3 regions of the Isoptericola sp. NPDC057559 genome follow, and region 3 is predicted to be linked to each of the others. Evidence: predicted binding sites of a transcription regulator. Region 3 holds the regulator's gene; each other region holds the start of a gene.
What was found. Region 3 encodes HspR, which represses chaperone genes until heat shock. Its sites were predicted from a motif close to AAGTTGAGTCNNNNNGACTCAACTT; they were not measured.
Positions count from the first base shown of each region.

Region 1 (5,210 bases), on a different contig from region 3:
GCGGCGAGCACGTCCCGGCGTCGCGGGTCACCGACGAACGACGGGTAGCGCATGATGCCCGGTCGGCGCGCCTCCCAGGTGAGGCCCTGGACGGTGCTCCGGCATACGAGCTCCTTGAGCCACGCGCCCGCCCGCGCGCCGAGCCGGCCGCCGAGGAAGACGCGGACGGGGACGTCGTCGCGCCGGGCGAACTGGAACAGCCCCGCGCCCCGCCCCAGGCTGAGGCACTGGCCGACGAAGCCGACCGTGACCGGCGCCGGCTCCGTGCCGGCGAGGCGGGCGAGCAGCGTGTCCCCGGCGCCTCCGCCGAGCTGGCCGGCGGCCTGGCAGCTCATCCGGAACGGCAGGTCCGACGGTGCGGCGGCGTCGCCCGCGGCCACGATGCGCTCGTCGTCCAGGCTGGTCAGCGTCTCGTCCGTGCGCAGGCGGCCGGCGTCGTCCGTGGTCAGCCCGCTGCGGGCCGCGAGGCCCGCCGCCCGGAACCCGACGGTCCAGACGGTGACGTCGCTCGGCACGTCGCGGCCGTCGGCGAGCTGCACGGCGTCGCGCGTCACCGCCGTGACCGTGGCGCGCGGGCCCTGGAGGATCGTGACGCCGAGCCGCACGAGCTGCTCCTCGACCGCGCGCCGGCCCCGCGGGTGCAGGTACGGCCCGAGCAGGTCGCCGCAGACCAGCGTCACCGCGCGGCCCTGCTCGGCCAGCTCCGACGCGGTCTCGATGCCGGACGGGCCCGCGCCGACCACCGTCACCCGGGCCGCGGGACCGGCGGCCGCGAGGGCCGGGACCAGCCGGTCGGCCTCCTCCAGGCTCGCCAGCGCGAACGCGTGCTCCGCCGCGCCGGGCACGGACGGCGCCGCGCTGCCGCTGCCCGCCGCGTACACCAGCCAGTCGTAGGCGAGCGTGCCGCCGTCGGCCAGCACCAGGCGGCGTGCGGGGGCGTCGATCCGGTCGACGGTGGCGACCTCCAGCCGCACCCCCTCCGCCAGCACGCTCGTGTAGTCCGCGACCGCGGCGTGCGTGCCCGCCGCCCGCTGGTGCAGCCGGATCCGCTCCACGAACTGGGGGCGGTCGTTGACCAGCGTCACCGTCACGTCGTCGCGCTTCGTCAGGCGGTTGGCCGCCGTCACGCCGGCGTACCCGCCGCCCACCACCACGATCTGGGTCCTGTGCGACATCTCGTCTCCTCGGTCGGTTGCTCGATGATCGTTGCTCACGGTGACGACGAGACGAGGGGCGGAGGTGTGACAGGGCGGCAGGCGGCGGTGCCGTACTGTGCGCGCGTGCCTACCGCCGCCCACCTCGCCGCACTGCTCGAGCCACGGCTCGCCGAGACGCCGTACCGCGTCGTCGACGTCACCGACGACTCCCTCACCGTGCGGATCGACCTCGCCGACGCCCGCTGGTGGGGCGTGCTGTCCCGGCACGGGCTGCGGGAGACGTACGAGCTCGCGCTGCGCGCGGACGCCGCCGCCGGCACGTACACGATCACCGAGACCACCCGGGAGGTGCAGTGGTCCGGCGGCATGGACGGGCCGGTGCCCCACCTCGGCGCCGCCCTGCGGACCGAGGTGTTCACCGGCACCCGGTGGAGCTGGACGCGGCGCATCGTCGTGGGCTTCAGCGACCACGGCGGGGTCGAGGGGGTCGTGAACTACGCGTTCTCGCCGTCACCCGTGCGTGCCGTCCTCACGTCGACCGCGAAGGAGGCCGGCCTGCGGCCGCGGCGCTCCGGCAGCGACCGGTTCGCCCTCGTCGCCGCGATCGCCGGCGGCGGCTTCGCGCTGCTGATCGTCCTCGTCATGGTCGCCGACCTGGTGGGTGTGTTCTGAGCGCAGCTCCGCGGAACGACGACGGCGCCCGGTCGCGGGTGCGACCGGGCGCCGTCGGGGTGCGCCTGACGGGGATCAGGCGGTGGTGACCTCGACGCGCTGCGGCGTCGTGCCGGCGAAGACGCCGGCGACGGTGACCGTCAGGACGCCCGCGTCGTAGGACGCGCGGACGGCGTCGCCGTCCACGGCCTTCGGCAGGGTCACGACGCGTCGGAACGCGCCGAACCGGACCTCCGAGATGCGGCGGCCCTCGGACTCCACCGAGCGCTGGTCCTTGCGCTCGCCGCGCACGACGAGCTTGCGCCCCTCGACCTCGACGGTGACGTCCTCGGCCGGGTCGACGCCCGGCAGGTCGAGGCGGGCGACGAGGTCCTCCCCGTCGCGGTACACGTCGGCCGCGGGCACGGGGCCCTCGGTGGCGAGGCGCGGGGTCCACAGGTCGCGGAGCCACGCGTCGGCGAACGGGGTGCGGGTCAGGGTGGTGGTCATGCTGTCCTCCTCCAGGTGAGTTGCTGCTGACCGGTTCAACTTGAGCGCGCCCGACTCAATTTCCGGGTTCGCCGACGGCGGACGAGGCGTGCCGTCGCGTCGGCGGAACGTTCGCCGGGTACGACGCCGGCAGGGCGGTGGCGCTGCGGCGTCGGGTCAGCAGGTGGAGGTGTCGGCGAGGTCGTCGCACACCAGGCGGGTGCGGGCCTCGGTGACCGTGGTGGCCGGCGTGGTGCTGGTGGTGGTGATGGTGCCCGGGATGTCGGTCCAGGTGCTCGCGCCCTGCACGCGGAAGCGGCCCTGCCAGGTGGTGGTGAGCGAGACGCCGACACCCGTGCGGTAGGCGTTCCCGTGCTCGTCCTCCGCCGTCCCCGCGTCGGTGCCGGGCGTGCCGAGCCGGCTGTACGTGTGCCCGACCCACGACGCGTCCGGCAGCGGGTCGCCGGAGCGCCAGGCCCGGCCGGGGTCCGTCGTGACGAGGGTGCCGCCGCCCGCCGAGAACGGGTCGTCGAAGTCCCACGCGAACTCCGTCGGCTCCGCCCGGATGACCACCGGCACCGTCAGCAGCTCGACCTCGCGGTCCTGCGGCGCCGCGCTCGTGTACGCGGGGTAGTGCACGTTCACCACCATCGGCGGGTTGCCCTGCAGCGTCGCCTCCGGCGTGGGGATCTTCATCGACCGGAACTCGCGACGCGCCTCCGCGGCGATGTCCGCCGGCGTGACGCACTGGCCGTCCGCGACCTGCTCCGGCGCGTCGTACTCACCGCCGGCCCGGGCCCGCTGCACCCACAACGCCGCCAGCCACAGGTCGTCGCAGTCCGGATCGGTCATGAAGCCGACCTCGCCGTTGTCGCACGCGCCCGGTGCTCTCGCGATGTCGGACAGATAGTTGGTGTCGTTCAGCTGGAGGCACGTCACCTCGTCCGCGCGGACGTACTTGTCCTTGGATTCGTCTTCACGTCCCGCGCCATTTTTTCCCGAGGTGTTGCTATGCGCGTTCCCCTCGCGACCGACGCCCATTGTGTCGGTCGCCTGGTCAGCCCGGCCCCAAGTTGAGTCGCCTGCGCCTTTAGCCCGTGCGAGATCTACCGGTGCAAACGATGGCGCGAGCGAAATCCACAGAAGGCTGGCGAGGGCGAAGGCGATGCCGCGCAAGACCTCACGCGTCCTTGGAGTTTCCGACGCCGACCATCACCCATCGGTCGTCCATTCGGGTCACTTCGAGGGAGAGGTCAATCTTGATTGCGTCTTCGTCGTATAGAACCTTGTCGTTGGAATCTGTGAGTGTGACTGCGCCTTGCGCGACTTCAACGTCGATCGGCCATATCCCGGTCGAGCTGTCTTGTTCGTAAGTGTGCGTGACCCTCGCACTCGTGGGTTTGCTATTCCAGCGGTACCCCTTTGAAGCGATCTCTTCTGCCTGCTTGAGGCGGTTCGCGCAGTACTCGCAGCTCTTCTGCGACATCGCTTCCCACTCGGCGGTGTCGCCCGTCTTCATGATGTAGTCGTCGAGCTCGAGGAAGTAGACGGCGGCGGCTTCGGCGCCGGCGGGGCCGTCGTTGTCCATTGCCTGGGGACGCTCGGGTGCGACGACCACCGAGGACACGCTGGGTGACGGCTCGGGGCCGGCGCTGGTCGCGGTGGGCTCGGGAGAGGGCTTGGCGGGCTCGTCGCCGTCGCAGCCGGCGACGAGGAGCGCGGCGGCCGCGGCGATGGAGGTGGCGGCGAGGATGGCCCGGGTACGGGTCATGGCGGGCTCTCCCTGTCGGCGGTGACGTCGCGGTCACTGTAGGGCAAAGCGCCAGATGGTTGCCCCGGTGTCTGTGGACAACCGTGTCGTCGCAGGTCGCGCCGGCCCGGCGAGGCTACGGCTCGGGCGGGTGCCAGCTCAGGACGGGCTGCAGGGCACGAGCACCGAGCGTCGCCGTCCAGCGGCCGAGGGCGCGCATCCCCGCGTCGCGGGCGGCGACGGCCGCGGTCGACGTCCACAGGGTGGGCCCCGCGACGCGCGCCGACATCCGCATCACCTGCCGGACCCGGGGCCGCCGCTCGGCCGACCAGTGCTGCAGCGCCGCGGCGACGTCGTCCTCCGGCCCGACGCGCACACCGAGCACGACGGCGTCCTCGAGGGCCTGGCACCCGCCCTGCCCGATGTTCGGCAGCATGGCGTGCGCGGCGTCGCCGACGAGCGCCACCCGGCCCGCCGCCAGCGAGGCCGGGGCGTCGGGGAGGCGGCGCAGCTCGTGCCGCAGCACGGCGCCGTCGTCGATGGACGCAAGGAGCGCGGGGATCGGGTCGTGCCAGTCGGCGAGGCGTGCCCGCAGCTCGCCGAGGTCGGCGGGGATGCCGGCGGCCTCCGCCACGGACACATAGGAGTAGACGCGGCCGTCGGCGAGCGGCGCGACGCCCACGACGATCCCGCGGCCCCACGTCTCCGAGCCCACGAGGCCAGGCACGGGCGGCGCGACGAACCGCCACGCCGTCGACCCGCCGGGCACGGGCGCGGGCGCGCTCGCCCACCAGCGCGTCCGCGTCGCGGAGCCGATGCCGTCCGCCGCGACGACGAGGTCGGCGTCGAGGTCAGCCGGTCCCGAGGGGCCGGACAGGGCGACCCGCGCAGGCCGCGCCGTCGTGCCCGGGTCGGTCACGACGGCGCTCGTCCCGAGCCGCAGCGACCCGACCGGGAGGGCGTCCGCGAGCAGCCCCACGAGCTGCGCGCGGTGCAGCAGCAGGGTGCGGTCGCCGAACAGCGACGCCGAGTCCTCGGCCCGGCTGCGCAGCAGCCACCGCCCGTCCGGGCGGCGCAGGCCCACCTCGCCCTGCAGGGCGGCCAGGTCGCGGGTCGCGTGCCCGACGCCGAGGGCGTCCAGCGCCCGCACGGCGTTGGGCGCG
Region 1 covers NZ_JBHVFQ010000014.1:42,581-47,790, reverse strand. The annotation lists gene ACFU5J_RS14115 (NAD(P)/FAD-dependent oxidoreductase) at 1-1,175, opposite strand, end outside; gene ACFU5J_RS14110 (hypothetical protein) at 1,281-1,829, shown strand; gene ACFU5J_RS14105 (Hsp20/alpha crystallin family protein) at 1,905-2,318, opposite strand; gene ACFU5J_RS14100 (hypothetical protein) at 2,475-3,149, opposite strand; gene ACFU5J_RS14095 (DUF6318 family protein) at 3,478-4,068, opposite strand; gene ACFU5J_RS14090 (FAD-dependent oxidoreductase) at 4,184-5,210, opposite strand, start outside.
Region 1: a site for HspR is predicted at 2,356-2,380, ahead of ACFU5J_RS14105 (Hsp20/alpha crystallin family protein). Genes of this name have one in related genera too.

Region 2 (5,210 bases), on a different contig from region 3:
GGTCGGGGTCGGCCACCCCCGCCCGCGAGCGCCGCACGGCGTCGGACACGGCACGCACGGCGGCCGTCTGCCCGATGAGCCGCTCGCCGAGGACGTCCTCCATGTGCAGGAGCTTCTCCGACTCGCCCTGCAGCAGCCGCCCGGCGGGGATGCCCGTCCAGGCGGAGACCACCTCGGCGATCTCGTCCGAACCCACCTTGTCGGCGATCATCGGCGCCTCGTGCGCCACGGTCTCGTCCGCCTCCTGCGACGCCTCGACCCGCTCGGCCTCCGCGAGCTCGCGCTCGACCTGCGGGATCTCCCCGTACAGCAGGCGGGCGGCGGACTCGAGGTCGCCCTCGCGCTGCAGCCGGTCGGACTCGGTGCGCAGCTCGTCGATGCGGGCACGCAGGTCGCCGACCCGGTTGTGGCCGGCCTTCTCCGACTCCCACCGGGCGGTGAGGGCGGCGAGCCGCTCGCGCGTGTCGGCGAGGTCGGCGCGCAGCCGCTCCAGGCGGTCCTTCGACGCGGCGTCGTCGGACTCCTTGAGCACGACCTCCTCCATCTCGAGGCGCGTGACGGCGCGCTGCAGCTCGTCGATCTCGACGGGCGAGGAGTCCATCTCCATGCGCAGCCGCGACGCCGCCTCGTCGACGAGGTCGATCGCCTTGTCGGGGAGCTGGCGGCCGGTGATGTACCGGTCGGACAGCGCGGCAGCGGCGACGAGCGCGGAGTCCGCGATCGTCACCTTGTGGTGCGCCTCGTACCGCTCCTTGAGCCCGCGCAGGATGGCGACCGTGTCCTCCACGGACGGCTCGCCGACGAACACCTGCTGGAACCGGCGCTCGAGGGCCGGGTCCTTCTCGATGTGCTCGCGGTACTCGTCGAGGGTCGTGGCGCCCACCAGGCGCAGCTCGCCGCGGGCGAGCATGGGCTTGAGCATGTTGCCCGCGTCCATGGCGCCCTCGCCGCCGGCGCCCGCGCCGACCACGGTGTGCAGCTCGTCGATGAAGGTGATGACCTCGCCGTCGGACGCGGTGATCTCCTCGAGCACGGCCTTGAGCCGCTCCTCGAACTCGCCGCGGTACTTGGCGCCCGCGACCATCCCGGCCAGGTCCAGCGCGACGAGGCGCTTGCCCTGCAGGGACGTCGGGACGTCGCCCGCGACGATGCGCTGGGCCAGGCCCTCGACGACGGCGGTCTTGCCGACGCCGGGCTCGCCGATCAGCACGGGGTTGTTCTTGGTGCGGCGGCTCAGCACCTGCACGACGCGGCGGATCTCCGCGTCCCGACCGATGACGGGGTCGAGCCTGCCGTCGCGGGCCTGCTGCGTGAGGTCGCTGCCGTACTGCTCGAGCGCCTTGTACGTGCCCTCGGGGTTGGGGCTGGTGACGCGCGAGGAGCCGCGGACCGCGGGCAGCGCGGCGCGCAGCGCGTCGGCGGTGGCGCCCGCCTCGGTCAGCGCCTGGGCGGCGGCGGACTGCCCGGCCGCCAGGGCGATGAGCAGGTGCTCGGTCGAGACGTACTCGTCGCCGAGAGCCTCGGCCTCCTTGGCCGCGTTCTCCAGCACGGCGCTCATGGCGCGCGACGGCGAGGGCTGCGCGACGGCGCTGCCGCTCACCTGGGGCAGGGCGACGAGGGCCGCGCGGGCGCGCTGCCCGATCTGCTGGGCGCCCGCGCCGACGGCGTCGAGCAGCCCGACGGCGACGCCGCCCGTCTGCTGGAGCAGCGACTGCAGCAGGTGCACCGGCTCGAGCTGGGGGTTGCCCGCGGCGGCCGCCGACTGGACGGCGTCGCCGAGCGCCTGCTGCGACATGGTCGTGAGCTTGATGTCCATGGGACCTCCGGGATGACACGGGAATTCGTCTGTCGAGGGAACGCCGCCAAAGTTGAGTCTATTCCGCTCAACTTTGATCGCAAGCCGCCCGGCATGCCCGGTGGCTCACGTCCGGACGCTGCGGGATGCTGGGCCGGTGACCACTCCAGCCCGCGGCCCCGTGCGCCGCCTCCGCACCGCGATCGCGGCCATGCTCGCCGCCGTCGGGATCCTCGCCCTCTCCGGGTGCATGAAGGTCGACCTGGACATGACGTTGTCGGAGGACGACACCGTCTCCGGGACGATGATCATGGCCGTCTCGAACAGCCTCGCCGAGACGATGGGGATGTCGCCCGGCGACCTGTGGAAGCAGGCCGGCGGCGAGCTGGGGCAGGACGCGCCGAAGGGCGCCACGCAGGAGCCGTACTCCGACGACGAGTACACCGGCACCAAGTACACGTTCACCGACGCCCCGATCAGCGACATCTCCGGCACCGGCGGAGAGGACCTGACCATCACGCGCGACGGCGACGACTACGTGGTCGACGGCACCCTCGACCTCGCCCAGGGCGCCGACCAGCTCAAGTCGCTGCCGCAGAAGGTGCAGGACGCCTTCGACGTGCGCCTCGCCATCACCTTCCCCGGCGCGGTCAGCGACGCCACCGGCACCGTGGACGGCGCCACCGTCACCTGGACCCCGAAGATCGGCGAGACCACCACGATCCACGCGGTGGGCGCCGCCGACGCCGGGGCCGGCGGGTTCCCGTGGTGGGTCGTCGGGCTCGTCATCGGGCTGGTCGTCATCGGTCTCGTCGTGTGGTTCGTCGTACGGAACAACCGCCGTCCCGCCGCCGTCACCGGCACCGCGTCCGGCGACGCCGCGTTCGCCGCGCAGGCGGCGCCCGGGGCCGTGCCCGCCGCCGGCCCGACGCCGGAGGAGCAGGTCTTCGGCGCGCCGCCCGCGACCGGCCCCGTGGCGGAGCCGCTCGAGCCGGAGGCCGCGCCCGAGCCCACGCCCCCGCCCGGGCCCTCGACCGGCCCGGTCGCCGAGCCGCTGGAGCCCGGCCGCCCCGGCGAGGAGGACGCCTACCGGCAGGAGCACGACGCCGCCGAGCCCGGCCCCACCCCGCCGTCGTCCGACGAGCCCGGCCCCACCCCGCCGTCGTCCGACGAGCCCGGCCCCGACGAGCCCGGCCCCGACGAGCCCGGCCCCGACGAGCCCGGTGCGACGCCCGGGCCGGAGCGCCCGACCGGCCCGACGCCCGGTGCCTGACGCCCCGGCCGCGCCGGGCCCCGCGGCGTCCTGGCGCGAGGACGTCCTCGGCCCGGAGTTCCAGGCACGCACCCTGCTCCTGCCCGGCGGCGCGGAGGCGGTGCTGGTGCGCCACGTCCCGTCCACGCCCGGACCGTCGGACCCCGCCGTGGCGGGCGGCACGCCGGGAGGCGCGCCGCCCGCCCGCACGGCGGTGCTCTACGTGCACGGCTTCGTGGACTACTTCTTCCACCCGCACGTCGCGCGCGCGGTCGCGGCGCGCGGGCACGCGTTCTACGCCGTCGACCTGCGCGGCTACGGGCGGGCACTGGCCGCGCACGTCGCCGCCGGGCGCGACCCGAACCTCGTGGACGACCTCGCCCTGTACGCGCAGGACCTCGACGCCGCGGCCGACGTCGTGCGCGCCGCGGGCCACGAGCGGCTGGTGGTGCTCGGGCACTCCACGGGCGGCCTGGTCGCGCCGCTGTGGGCGAACGCCCGCCCCGGCCGCGCGGACGCGCTGGTGCTCAACAGCCCGTGGCTCGAGCTCAACGAGAGCTGGCTCATGCGCGGCCCGGCGACCTGGGCGATCGACGTCGTCGGGCGGTTCGCGCCGCGGCTGACCGTGGGCTCCGTCGGCGAGCACTACGGGGCCGCGCTGCACCGGGAGACCGGCGGCGAGTGGGACTACGACCTGGCCTGGAAGCCGCACGCCGGCTTCCCCGCCCGCGCCGGCTGGCTGCGCTCGGTCCGTCGCGCGCACCGTCGGGTGGCCCGCGGCCTGGACCTCACGATCCCGGTGCTGGTGCTCGCCTCCGACCGGTCCGGCCCGGCGCGGTCGTGGCACGACGAGCTGGTGACCACGGACTCCGTGCTCGACGTCGTGCACATCCGCGAGCGTGCCCCGCGCCTGGGCAGCGACGTCACCGTGCGGACCGTCGTCGGCGGCGCGCACGACCTCGCCCTGTCGCCGCAGCCCGCCCGCGACGCGTACCTCACCACCGTGCTGGACTGGATCGAGTCCCTCACCTAGCACCGCACCCCGGTGCCGAGCAGGCAGTTGCTCCCGGTATGGCGGCGATGCGGCCGCCATACCGGCAGCAACTGCCTGTTCGGCGTTCAGGGAGGCTCCACGGCCGTGTCCGATTCCCGCTAGCCCGGCGTCGGGGGCGCGCGTGAGGATAGGGGCATGACGACGACAGCCCGGCCCGGCACCCCGGCCCCGACCGCGCGGGACACGCAGGCCTTCGCGGAGCGGTACCGGGCGATCGCGGCCCGCGACACCCGCTTCGACGGGCAGTTCTTCACCGCCGTGCGGTCCACCGGCATCTACTGCCGGCCGTCGTGTCCGGCCCGGACGCCGAAGCCGGAGAACGTCACGTTCTACCTGACGTCGGCGGCGGCCCACGAGGCCGGGTACCGCGCCTGCAAGCGGTGCCTGCCCGAGGCGGCGCCCGGTACGCCGGCGTGGGACCTGCGGCACGACCTGGCCGGGCGCGCGATGCGGCTCATCGCCGACGGCGTCGTCGACCGTGAGGGCACGGACGGTCTGGCCGCGCGGCTCGGGTACAGCGCGCGGCACGTGCACCGGCTGCTCTCCGCCGAGCTCGGCGCCGGCCCGCTCGCCCTCGCCCGGGCGCAGCGGGCGCAGACCGCGCGCAGCCTGGTGGTCGGGACGGACATGCCGCTCGCGGACGTCGCGTTCGCCTCCGGCTTCGGCTCGATCCGGCAGTTCAACGAGACCGTGGTCGAGGTCTTCGACACCACGCCGAGCGACCTGCGCGCCCGCGCCCGCCGCCGCCCGACGCCCTTCCAGCACGCCGTCCCTCGCCCGACGCGGCCCGACGGCGCGAACGATCGCCTGCTGGAGGGCGACCGCGGCTGCGACGTCGCGCGGGTCCGCCTCGACCTGGAGCTGCCGGTCCGCGAGCCGTTCGACGGTCGGGGCGTCGTGGCGTTCCTCGCCGCCCGCGCCGTCGACGGCGTGGAGGTCGCCGACCTGTCCGGCGACGACGCGCGGTACGCCCGGACGCTGAGCCTGCCCCACGGCCCCGGGGCGGCCGAGGTCGTCGCGGGGCCGGGCGTCGGGCCGGGGCGCGTCGCGGTGCGGCTGGAGCTCGCGTCGGCCGCGGACGTCTCCGTGGCCGTGACGCGCCTGCGCCG
Region 2 covers NZ_JBHVFQ010000002.1:230,322-235,531, reverse strand. The annotation lists gene clpB (ATP-dependent chaperone ClpB) at 1-1,816, opposite strand, end outside; gene ACFU5J_RS04035 (LppM family (lipo)protein) at 1,953-3,068, shown strand; gene ACFU5J_RS04030 (alpha/beta hydrolase) at 3,061-4,080, shown strand; gene ACFU5J_RS04025 (AlkA N-terminal domain-containing protein) at 4,237-5,210, shown strand, end outside.
Region 2: a site for HspR is predicted at 1,866-1,890, ahead of clpB (ATP-dependent chaperone ClpB). Genes of this name have one in related genera too.

Region 3 (5,210 bases):
CAAGGAGCTCACCGGCGGGCGCGAGCCCAACAAGGGCGTCAACCCGGACGAGGTCGTCGCCGTGGGCGCGGCCCTGCAGGCCGGCGTCATCGGCGGCGAGCGCAAGGACGTGCTGCTCATCGACGTCACCCCGCTGTCCCTCGGCATCGAGACCAAGGGTGGCGTGATGACCAAGCTCATCGAGCGCAACACGGCCATCCCGACCAAGCGCAGCGAGATCTTCTCGACGGCGGAGGACAACCAGCCGTCCGTCGCGATCCAGGTCTTCCAGGGCGAGCGCGAGTTCACCCGCGACAACAAGCCGCTGGGCACGTTCGAGCTCACCGGCATCGCCCCGGCGCCCCGCGGCGTCCCGCAGATCGAGGTCACCTTCGACATCGACGCGAACGGCATCGTGCACGTGTCCGCCAAGGACCGTGGCACGGGCACCGAGCAGTCGATGAAGATCACCGGCGGGTCGGCCCTCCCCAAGGAGGACATCGACCGCATGGTGAAGGACGCCGAGGAGCACGCGGCCGAGGACAAGAAGCGCCGCGAGGAGGCCGAGACCCGCAACCAGGCCGAGGCGTTCGCGTACTCGATGGAGAAGCAGATCGCGGACAACCGCGACAAGCTCCCCGCCGAGGTCGTGACCGAGGTCGAGGCGGACGTCGCCGGCGTCAAGACCGCCCTGGAGGGCGAGGACGCCGACGCCGTGAAGGCCGCGTACGAGAAGCTCGGCGCGTCCTCGCAGAAGATCGGCCAGGCGCTCTACGCCACGGCCGAGCAGGAGCAGGCCGCGGGCAGCACCCAGGCCGCCGAGGACGACGCGGCCGCGGCCGCGGGCGCGACCTCCGCTCCCGACGAGGACGTGGTCGACGCCGAGATCGTCGACGACGAGGACGACAAGAAGTGACGGGCGAGAACCAGCGGTCGGTCCCCGAGCCCCCGGAGAACTCCGAGGGCTCGGGGGAGACCCCGTTCAGCTTCACCGACAAGCGGAAGGTCGACCCGACGTCGGGCGAGGCCCGTCCGGCCGAGCCGGCCGACCAGACCGGCGCGTCGGACGACCCGCTCGCGGCGCTCGACTTCGAGCCCGAGGGCGAGGCCGCCGAGAGCGCTGAGGTCCTCCAGGCCAAGGCCGAGGCGGCCCAGCACCTGGACGCGCTGCAGCGCGAGCGGGCGTCGTTCACGAACTACCGCAACCGGTCGCTGCGCGACCAGGAGGCGGCGCGCACCCAGGGCACGCAGGACGTGCTCAGCGCGCTGCTGCCGGTGCTCGACGACATCGAGCGCGCCAAGCAGCACGCCGAGCTCACCGGGCCCATGGCGGCCATCGCGGAGAAGCTCGACGCGTCGCTGGCGAAGTTCGGCATCGAGCGGTTCGGCGCGGTCGGGGAGGAGTTCGACCCGACGGTGCACGAGGCGCTCATGCACAACGTCGACCCGGACGTCGCCGCCGCCACCGTCAGCCTGGTGGTGGAGCCCGGCTACCGGATCGGCGACAAGGTGGTCCGCGCCGCCCGCGTGGGCGTCGTCGGGCCCGAGTGACACCGAGGTTCTGAGAGATGCCGAGGTCCGGGTGGGGCGTGCCGAGACCGGCGTGCCCCGCCCGGGCCCGTTCGACGAGGATGATGAGATCACGAGCATGACCAGGAAGGGGGCGTCGTGACAGGTCAGGACTGGATCGAGAAGGACTTCTACTCCGCTCTCGGCGTCCCCAAGGACGCGGACGACGCGGCCATCAAGAAGGCGTACCGCAAGCTGGCCCGCCAGTACCACCCGGACCAGAACCCGGGGGACGCGTCGGCGGAGGCCAAGTTCAAGGAGATCGGCGAGGCGTACGCGGTGCTCTCGGACACCGAGCAGCGCCAGCAGTACGACGCCGTCCGGGCGATGGCCGGCGGCGGCGCGCGGTTCGCCGCGGGCCCCGGTGGCGGCGGCAACGGCTTCGAGGACGTCTTCGGCTCGATGTTCGGCGGCCAGGGCGCCCCGAACGCCCGCTACACGCAGTACTCGCAGGGCGGGGGCGGCGGCTTCGAGGACATCCTCAGCTCGATGCTCGGCGGCCAGGGCGGCTTCCGTGGCGGCGGCGGTCGGCAGCGTGCCGGGTTCACCGCGCCGCAGAAGGGCGCCGACGTCGCAGCCGAGACCACGCTGCCGTTCCGCACGGCCGTGGAGGGCGCCACCGTGGAGTTCACGGTGGACGGCCGCAAGGTCAAGACCAAGATCCCGGCGGGCGTGAACGACGGGCGCAAGCTGCGCATCCGCGGCAAGGGCCGGCCGGGCGCGGGCGGCGGCGACGCGGGCGACCTCGTGGTCACCGTGCACGTCTCCCCGCACCCCGTCTTCACGCTCGACGGCGCCAACCTGCGCATGTCCGTCCCCGTGACGTTCGCGGAGGCCGCGCTGGGCACGACCCTCGAGGTGCCGACGCTCGACGGCGGCACCGTGCGGCTCAAGGTCCCGGCGGGCACGCCGTCGGGCCGCGTGCTGCGGGTCAAGGGCCGCGGCGTGCGGACCACGAAGACGCAGGGCGACCTGCTGGTCACCGTCCAGGTGGCGGTGCCGCAGAAGCTCAGCCGCAAGGCGAAGGAGGCGCTCGAGGCGTTCGCCGCCGAGAGCGACCACGAGGACGTCCGGGCCGGGCTCGCGCAACGCGCGGCGGAGTGACGAGTGCAGCGCGCGGTGGAGTGACGCCCGCCGCGCGTCGCGGGCCGGTACGTGGCGACGTGCACCGAGCGAGGGAGGTAGCGATGGTCACCGAGGACGCCCCGGTGCTGACCGTGTCGCAGGCGGCCCGGCTCGCGGGGATGCACCCCCAGACCTTGCGCCAGTACGACCGGCTCGGCCTGGTGACGCCCCGGCGCACCGCGGGCCGCGGCCGTCGCTACTCGCAGCGCGACGTGTCCCGCCTGCTGGAGGTCCAGCGTCTCGCGCAGGTCGAGGGGATCAACCTCGCCGGCATCCGGCGCATCCTCGACCTGCAGGAGCACGTGGCCCAGCTCGAGGCGCGGCTGGCCGCGCTGGCGATGCAGCCCGGGGGCCGGGTGTTCACCGCCGGGTCCTCGGGCGACGTCGTCGTGGTGCGGCGTGGCCAGCGGGTCCGCCGCGCCGAGCGGTCGGAGCTGGAGGCCGAGGAGGGGGCGCTGGTGCTCTGGCGCCCCATGCCCCGTCGCAGCTGAGCGTATTTCCGCAACGCAATTCTTCGCTAATTCGCAAGGCAATGGGTAAGGCATTCCTTAGTGAATTCGGTGCGGCATTCACTGTGCAATTCCGTGCGATAGTCATATCCTGGCCGAAGGCGGCGAGAGCCGACGACGATCGGCAAGGGAGCGCACGATGAGCACTCTGATGGAGATGCCCGAGGTGACCGAGTGCACCGTCGACGGCTGCGGCTACAACCACGACCACGGCTGTCACGCCGGCGCGGTCACGATCGCCGGCCACACCGGTGACGCGTCGTGCGCCACGTTCATCCCGCTGAGCGCCAAGGGCGGCCTGGAGAAGGTCGTCGCCCACGTGGGGGCGTGCCAGCGCGGCGACTGCGTGCACAACCACGAGCTCGAGTGCGCGGCCGCGGCCATCCGTGTCGGGCCCGGCCAGGACGACGTGAACCACGCCGACTGCCTCACCTACGCGCAGACCTGACCGCTCTCGCGTCGAGCCCGCCGGACCCGGTCCTGGCGGGCTCGACCCGTGTCCGGGGCCGGCCGGCCGGCGGGCCGGTCAGCGGGCGAGCTGGGCCAGCAGCTGCGCGGCCGCCGCGTGCGTGCTGGGCAGCTGCTCCACCCACACGCGGGTGGGGCGCCGCAGCGCGTCCCCGAGCCCCATGAGCGCGGCGTTGCGCTCCACGACGCTGCGGGTGGACTTCGCCAGGTCGGGCACGCCCGTGTCACGGCGGGCCAGCACGGCGAAGACGCCGTCGGTCAGCGCCGCCATCGGGTGCCCCTCCCCGTAGATCTGCTCCAGCGCGCGGCCCACGGTCGCGGAGCGCGCGGCCCGGTCCCACGGGGCGAGCCCGTCGACGGCGACGTCGACGACGACGAGGCAGTGCGTGACGGACACGCCGTCCTCCGCGCCCACGGCGGCGCCGTACGTCTCCCGCAGCCGCTCCGCGAGGTACTCGCGCGTGGGCAGCCCGGTGCCGGGGTCGCGGACGCCGCTCAGCGCCGGCTCGGTGTCCCGGCCGCGCACCCAGCCGACGGCGACCGCGCGGATCGCGTCCGGGTCGGGGTCGGCGTGGGCGGAGCGGTACAGGCACTCGACGTCGTCCAGCGTCTCGCCCAGCCCGACGCCCGCGCGGCCCCGCGCGGAGCCCAGGCGGTGGGCGGCGGCGTGCGGGGAGCGGCGCTCGTCGAACGCCTCGACGAGCGCGTCGACCGCGGGGTGGTACCAGTCGTCGGGGCGCAGCCAGACCTCGGCGAGGCTCGTCGCGCGCCAGCGGTCGAGGACGTCCGAAGGATGCTCGGGCGCGTCCGTGGGCCCGCTCGTGGACCGGTTCATGATGAAGGGACCCCCATGACCAGCCATCATGACGCAGTTGTGCGGCAATTTCACCGGGTTGGCATACCGGGTAGGCTCTCGCCGCTGCCCGAGGCACGGAAACATGCGGCTTTCCTGCGGCTTTCTTGAGGAAGTTCACCCGCCCAGCCCTGCCTGAACGCACGTAAAGTACGGGAGTCTGCGCGAGGCATCCATCGCGCGACGAGGCCAGAGCGAGGTCGGCGATGACGGACGTCTACGTGGGGTCTGACGACTCGGCGCGGAGCGATGCCGAGCTGATCCTCGACGTGCGCGGAGGCGACCTCGAGGCGTTCGGAGCCCTGTACGTGCGGCACGTGCCCGCGGCCCGCGCGGTCGCCCGGCAGTACGTCCGCTCCGCCGCCGACGCGGACGACCTGGTCTCCGAGGCGTTCCACCGCGTGCTCGACGTGCTGCAGCACGGGGGCGGCCCCGACGCCACGTTCCGGGCCTACCTGCTGACGGTCGTGCGGCGCCTCGCCGGCGACCTGGCGCGGGGCGTGCGTCGCACCCGCCCCACCGCCGACGACGGCACGTTCGAGGCCGCGCTCGGCCTGGCCGACTCCACCGACGTCCCCACGCTCGAGGGCTTCGAGCGCTCCGTCGTGAAGAACGCCTACCAGGCGCTGCCGGAGCGCTGGCAGGCCGTGCTCTGGTACACGGAGATCGAGGGGCGCACGCCGGCCGAGGTGGCGCCGATCCTCGGC
Region 3 covers NZ_JBHVFQ010000008.1:74,706-79,915, reverse strand. The annotation lists gene dnaK (molecular chaperone DnaK) at 1-895, shown strand, start outside; gene grpE (nucleotide exchange factor GrpE) at 892-1,530, shown strand; gene ACFU5J_RS10190 (DnaJ C-terminal domain-containing protein) at 1,648-2,652, shown strand; gene ACFU5J_RS10185 (heat shock protein transcriptional repressor HspR) at 2,736-3,164, shown strand; gene ACFU5J_RS10180 (DUF1540 domain-containing protein) at 3,322-3,630, shown strand; gene ACFU5J_RS10175 (hypothetical protein) at 3,709-4,485, opposite strand; gene ACFU5J_RS10170 (sigma-70 family RNA polymerase sigma factor) at 4,710-5,210, shown strand, end outside.